DNA from 2 places in the Bacillus sp. UMB0893 genome. Region 2 is predicted to be linked to the other one. Evidence: riboswitches for the same ligand, from Rfam matches in the RefSeq annotation. Region 2 holds a riboswitch; the other holds the start of a gene.
What was found. Region 2 has a riboswitch for S-adenosylmethionine ahead of CYJ36_RS21050 (LLM class flavin-dependent oxidoreductase). Riboswitches for the same ligand answer to the same signal wherever they lie in the genome.
Positions count from the first base shown of each region.

Region 1 (3,416 bases), on a different contig from region 2:
CATATTGGTTGACTCCCTTTCAAACTATTATTTTGTTGTACAAGGGGTGTATAACAAGAAGATGCTGAATTCCAAATGAGGAAGTCTCTTATTAACTTTTTAAAAACAATATATTCTAAAAGTGCAACATAGGGAGCTGTTAGCCGTTTTTCTATGTATAAATAGTGTCAGATAAATGATGCCTTAGGGCCATCCGTTAATCTAAATTCTTCGACCATGGTATATCCCCCTCGTAACATAAAAAAGAAATCAGGCAGCCTACAGAAGCCCTCGATCCAATTTCAAACTAAAAAATTCCTACCTATTCATTTCTTTTATTGCATAACCTAAAGCATCCCAAATGATTTCTACATCGTTCTCGTCCGTACGCCAATTACTGAATGCTGCACGGACAGCAGGGGTTCCTTGATAGATGGTTGGTGTCATAAATACACGCCCATCCTGTTTTAATGATTGGAGATATTTCTTAATATCTTCCATCGTTACCCCTTCATATGCTAGAGTAAAGCAAACGACATTAAGTCTCGTTGGAGCAACCAATCGTAAAAATGGACTTTGTTCCAATCGATTAGAAAGTAATTGAGCCATTTCTGCGTTTCGTTCAACGACTTCCTTATATCCTTCCTTCCCATATGCTTTTAATGTAAACCATGCAGGCAAAGCACGAAAACGTCTTGAATTTTCAGGTGTTAAATGAATAAATTCCGGATTTTGAATTGAACTTCCCAGATAAGCGGCATTATTTTGAAACACCTCAACTTGTAATTGCTTATGACGGGTAAACTGCATGGCAGAATCATACGGAACATTGAGCCATTTATGTGCATCGATCGTGATTGAGTCAGCTTGATCCATACCCTGTACCAATTCTTTGTATTTTGGGGAGCAAGCGGCAAATCCGCCAAAGGCTGCATCGACATGAAGCCAAAAAGAGTATTTATCCTTTAGCTTAATTACTTCTCTTAGATCATCAAAATCTACTGTATTGACTGTACCTGCATTAGCTACGACGATACAAGGCTCACCTTGATTTTTTCTTAGAAACTCCCGAAGTTTTGATATATCAATAGCTTCTCTGTCTGACAAAAGTGGAATCGTTTGAACAGACTCTCTTCCCATACCAAGCATTGATAGAGCTTTATAGATGCTGGAGTGCAGAGAACCGCCAACCACATTCATTCTCGGAAGACTGTAAAGGCCTTGTTGTGAGATATTAATCCCATGCTGATGCGCCACCCATTGCCTTGCTAAAGCAAGACCAACAAAATTCGCCATTGTGGCTCCGCTGACAAAAGCTCCGCTATATTCATCAGGAAGATGAAATAATTCCTTCAACATGTCAATAGTCTTCATCTCTAGGTTGACAGCAACTGAGTCTTCTTTAACGACAACATTTTGATCATATACACTAACAAGCCAATCTCCTGCTATGGCCGCTGGTGTTGAGCCGCCTGTTACAAAACCCAAATAACGGGAACCAGCACTTCCACTAAGATAAGGAGCATAGATTTCCTTGAAGGTTTCTAATGCAGATATAGCCCCAAGGCCTTCAGAAGGAAGTCGATCCCTTTGAAAAAGTGGCGGCTGGACAGCTGCTGATCGAAATTCAAGCCCCTTAAGAAAACTCGTAGATTCTTCAGTAACCTGCTGTAATATGTTTTTAATATCTTCAAAATCATCTTTCATTTTTCTCACCATGGCTTCTATCCTCACATCAGATGATAATTCATCGATCCTTCTCTACTTTTTTCTATTATTTTACTATTTATTTTTTAAAAATGGAACATGGTTCCTATATAACACCCTCTCCAAATCCAAACCTATCTTCATTCGAAATGAAGTTCAATCTAGACATATAGATAGAAAAAAACTTATGACTGTTTAATTTCATTGCATTTTTAAAGTCCTCTTGAATTCCTCTTCAAGCTCAGTTAATGTCAGTTCAAATAAATGCAGATCATTTTTTTTGTAAATGCCATTGCTTAACAGCTTACTGATTAAATGACTCTTTCTTTTTTCAATAGCCTGCCGAATAATAGTTCCCATTTCGCGCACCCCTTTATCATGTTTTCAAATGAAGGGTTTTTATCAGTAAAAAACCCCTTCCGTCTTTAAGAAGAGGTTTCATAGCTTTCCAGCATACCTCTTCTCATCTTCCAAGCATCATGCTTGATGGATTTAGCACAGTCTTCTAGTGATAGAATCTGCTGCTGAGGTTTCATCGGGCCATTCCCTCCGCCTCTCTTGATAAGAAGAAATTCAATTTAATTGTAAATAGATCTCCATTCTATCTTACTGGTAATCCAGAAAAATATTCCTATAAATATACTCGTATTAAATGTCATCCATTAAATAAAAATACTCGGTACTATCTAATTGGGTAATTTCCCCATTATAAAACGTGATGATTAATGATCCATCTTTTATTTTATTTATTAATTCAAGTACCTGATAAATCGTTTCATTCTGGTCCTTATCCAACTGCTAACACCTCCTTTTGAATAAAAAAGCTCATACCTTTTGAGGGTATGAGCTTTCGGATGACCGATCAGCAAAATCATGAATCCATCTTATCAAAATTGAATTTGTTATGAATCAATCATCCTCTTAATCTCGGTTGAAATCGAATTCCACGAACGATTGGAGAAACAAATAGGAATTGATTTTTCCTGAGCTTTCTTTTTTACCACCCTGGAAAGATTATGATTAATATAATCAGTGATGATTAAAACGATGTCCACTTTACTTGGTATTTCCTTTAATACAAGTTTCGGTTTTCTTCCGTCAATGTGAGTTACGACTTTAACTCCATGCTGCTCCAGCCGCATACTGATTTTCTCAATATTATCTCCTCCGGCAATTAACAAAGATCTCATAAGATATTTTCCTCCCTTTGTGATATGCGAAGAGGCTCTAACTCTGCTCATTGATTGAACAAAATTAAAGCCTCTAGTGATCTAGTCGACGTGTATATATAATATAATTATTTTATTCTGATTATTCAGATTAGTCAAGGTGGATTTAAAATAATTCCAACTTGACTAATCTGAATACTAAATATTATGATGATTATAATAAATAAAATAATTGAGCCGATCAGTCAACCGAAGGCCCTGTCTTTTAGTAATTTCATTTGCTAATGGATAGGGCCTTTCCTGTTTCTGCGGCAAAGGAAGTGATCTACCAAATTAGCTGTCAGATTATCACATCATAAATGGGGGAATGAAAATGAGTTCTAATAAGTACACTTTTAATCTATTTATCTTCATATTTATCTTTGCAATTCTTGCAGGCTGCCAATCCGAATCAGCGAATTCAGCTGACAAGAAAGATGAGGTAACCGTCAACATTGGGATTCAGCAAAGCATTTGGCCAATTTTAATCGCTAAGCAAAAAGGGTGGTTTGAAGAAGAATT
Region 1 covers NZ_PKLB01000009.1:113,260-116,675, forward strand. Annotated here, with positions in the region: gene CYJ36_RS19235 (YwqG family protein) at 1-3, opposite strand, end outside; gene CYJ36_RS19240 (pyridoxal phosphate-dependent decarboxylase family protein) at 298-1,698, opposite strand; gene fbpA (Fur-regulated basic protein FbpA) at 1,888-2,046, opposite strand; SAM riboswitch class I at 2,147-2,254, opposite strand; gene CYJ36_RS19250 (DUF2292 domain-containing protein) at 2,335-2,481, opposite strand; gene CYJ36_RS19255 (DUF2325 domain-containing protein) at 2,589-2,876, opposite strand; gene CYJ36_RS19260 (aliphatic sulfonate ABC transporter substrate-binding protein) at 3,229-3,416, shown strand, end outside.
Region 1: another riboswitch for S-adenosylmethionine. It lies ahead of fbpA (Fur-regulated basic protein FbpA); the one in region 2 lies ahead of CYJ36_RS21050 (LLM class flavin-dependent oxidoreductase).

Region 2 (3,416 bases):
GCCATTCTTTTGGCGATGTTGAATATTATCGTGAACGTCTATCAGGGATTAAAGGCCGGATTTTAGAGCCGGGAACAGGATCGGGACGTATGTATATTCCTTTGCTTGAAGACGGTCTGAGAATAGAGGGAATCGATACTTCTCCCGTTATGCTGGAATCTTGCAAAAGGCGCTGTGAGGAAAGAGGGCTTTCACCGGTTCTCCTTGAAATGAGCATGTGTGAGCTGAAACTGCCGCGTTCATACGAGGCAATCATTATTCCAGCAGGAACTTTTTTGCTGATTGAAGACCGGAAATCATCAATCCTTGCACTGAAGAAATTTCATGAGCATCTGGCACCTGATGGACGCCTGATTCTTGATCTTTACTTACAGCATGACACAGAGCTGAATGAGGTCATTACAAAGTCTTGGCAGACCCCAGAGCAAAACATCATTACTATGGAATCAAAGAGAGTTGAAGTAAACTTCATTGATCAGTATTCCGTCAGCTTTTTGAAATATGAAAAGTGGCAGAATGGAAAACTGATTGACACAGAACTGCAGCGATTAGCAATGAGATGGTACGGGGTACGTGAATTCAAACTGATTTTAGAACGGCTTGGATTTACGGATATCGTGATATCTGCTGATTATACATATGGAAAGGCTCCTGATCATGCAGGGCAAACAATTACATATGAAGCAAGAAAATTGTAAAGCACACACTCATTTAAGAGTGTGTGCTTTCTTTTACGATGTCTTTTCTCTTTTCTTCAACCAAAGGCATAACCTGCTTTGAAAAACGTTCCATTTCTTCAAGTTGAGGTGAAAATTGAAGCAGCAGCAAGTCAAGGCCAGCCTCTTCGTACTGAAGAATCTTATCTGCAATTTGTTCAGGAGTTCCAATTAGATTTGGGCGAAGTCCGCGATTGGACACAGAATAATCATAGAGTTCGAGCTTTTGTTCAAGCTGAGATTTTGTTGTGAAATCCTTATATCCTGAATAAGCCGATGATTCCTTGAGATGAGTGATTCTCTCAAGCTCCTGCTGAACTTCTGCTTCCGTTTCCCTGCAGACAATATAAGCAGCCATTCCAAAGGACTGAAACGGTTTTGCTTGAAAAGAAGCTCTTAACTTTTTCATATCGTCAACTTTTCTAGTAATCTCGTAGGCGGTTCCGCCATGCATGACATAGGCATCACAATGCTTTGCAATGGTTTCTTTTCCGCGCGGGCTTTCACCGCCTGCGTAAAGAATTGGATTTGGCTTTTGAACAGGCTTGGGATGAAGGTGTGTATTGCTTAGCTGATAAAAGCTGCCTTGATAGGTAAACGTTTCTTTTTCCCAGAGCCCTTTTAATACCTCAATAAATTCTTCTGTGCGGTCATATCTTGCATCATGTTCTGTGAAAATCCCGCCATATTGGCGCGCCTCCTCTTCCCACCAAGCTGATACAACATTTAAGGTAAACCTTCCCTTGCTGATTTGATCAATGTTAGCTGCCATCTTAGCGGTTACCGCCGGATTGTGGAAGCCTGGCCGTACAGCCGTCATGATTTCAATTTTCTCTGTAACGGCTGCAAGCGCAGCTGCCGTTGTCCAAGCTTCAAGTGAATCATGCTCAGGCCCTTTAATATCATTTAAGTATAACTCAGCAATCAAGGTTGTATCATACCCCCATTTTTCAGCCTTTTGGATAACCTCTTGTGCATAAGCAAATGTTGGAGGCATTTTCTCATCTTCTACATTTCTAAGCCATCCCCCGAAAATCGGCAGCCAAAAACCGTATTTCATCCATGAACACTCCCTGTCTTTTCAATAGAAATTGTTTTCATTCTTTTGCTGCTTTTCGAAAGTTAATGTTTTTCATTGCATCATTATCTAAGAAAAGAGCTACAAAAAAAGCCTCCCTTCGTTAAGAAGAGAGGCAGAATCTGCAGTTTCCATCCATCTCATCTGCCAAACATAACGTTTGCTGGAATTGGCACGGTTTCTTTAAAAAAGATCCGTTGCCGAGGCTTCAAAGGGCCATGTCCCTCCACCTCTCTTGATAAGAAAACATATGAAATTAGTTGTATCATAAAGAAATTTGTTTAATCTGTCAATTCTAAAAACATTAAGCGAGCTTCTCTTGAAGGAACTCTGTCACTTGCTCCGGCGTTTTTGCATTTGCACTGTGAAGGTGTCCCAGCTTTTCTCCATTTTTGAAAATCAGGATACTAGGAATACCCATTACTTGGTTTGTTTCTGCAATCTCTGGGAATTCATCTTTATTGATTTCATACCATTCATATTTAGAATAAGTCTCAATGATTTCATCAATAAACATATTCATTCTCGTACAGTCAGGGCACCAGTCTGCGAAAAATTTGATTAGCACCTCTTGATCTTGGGTAATTAAGTTTTGAAACTGTTCTTGCGATGTAATTTGCTTCATGATCATGCCTCCTTGCCTTTATTTTAATACAAAAAGGGAATTTTGCATTCATGAAATGCTTATTCAAGTCCAAATAAAGGTATTAAGTGCTATGGTCAGATGCTACGTTGAATGGAAAGGGAGAAATGTGGTTTAGCAGATCTTCAATTCAAATAGCTTAAGATCTGCAATAGATAACCAAAGAGCCGGTAAGGAGTCCCGAAACAGATTGAAAGCCGGATTGAGGTAACCAAAGAGTAGGAATGGAGCCCCGAAACAGGATAAAACTCAAAATGAGGTAACCAAAGAATCGGAATGGAGCCCCAAAACAGGTTAAAGCTCAAAATGAGGTAACTAAACATAAACAGTCGGCAGGATCAGTGATATAGCTCAAAAAGCTCAAAATGAGGTGGTTAAAAGCGGACGAAAAAAGGCGTGTCGTTCGAATGTTATAAAGAATTCCTTGATGGGCTATAACAATTTGATTTGAAAATGATAATATAGAAGAGATGAACTTTCTTTAGGGGGATATCCATATGAAAATTAAAGTCGGACTTTTATACGGCGGCAAGTCAGCAGAGCATCAGGTTTCATTGCAAACCGCACTTGCTGTAATAAAAGCATTAGATACAAACAAATTTGACATACATCCAATTTACATTTCGGAAAAAGGCGAATGGGTCCGCGGCCAGCAGCTGCAGGGGCCAGCAGAAAATGTAAAAGCTCTTCAGTTTAAAGAGGAAGGTACGATTGTTTCGCCTGTTGCCTTAAATCAGGATTTATTTCCATCAAAAAATGAAATTCAGCAAGATCAAATTGATGTTGTATTCCCGCTCCTGCACGGTCCTAACGGAGAGGATGGAACGGTTCAAGGCATGCTTGAATTGCTGAATATACCTTACGTAGGCAATGGAGTTCTTGCTTCAGCTGCAGGCATGGATAAAATCATCATGAAAAACTTATTTGCTCAGGCTGGGTTAGATCAGGCTAAATACGTTTCATTCATTAAAAGCGACTG
Region 2 covers NZ_PKLB01000011.1:22,387-25,802, reverse strand. Annotated here, with positions in the region: gene CYJ36_RS21055 (class I SAM-dependent methyltransferase) at 1-698, shown strand, start outside; gene CYJ36_RS21050 (LLM class flavin-dependent oxidoreductase) at 712-1,776, opposite strand; SAM riboswitch class I at 1,932-2,039, opposite strand; gene CYJ36_RS21045 (thioredoxin family protein) at 2,099-2,419, opposite strand; gene CYJ36_RS21040 (D-alanine--D-alanine ligase) at 2,935-3,416, shown strand, end outside.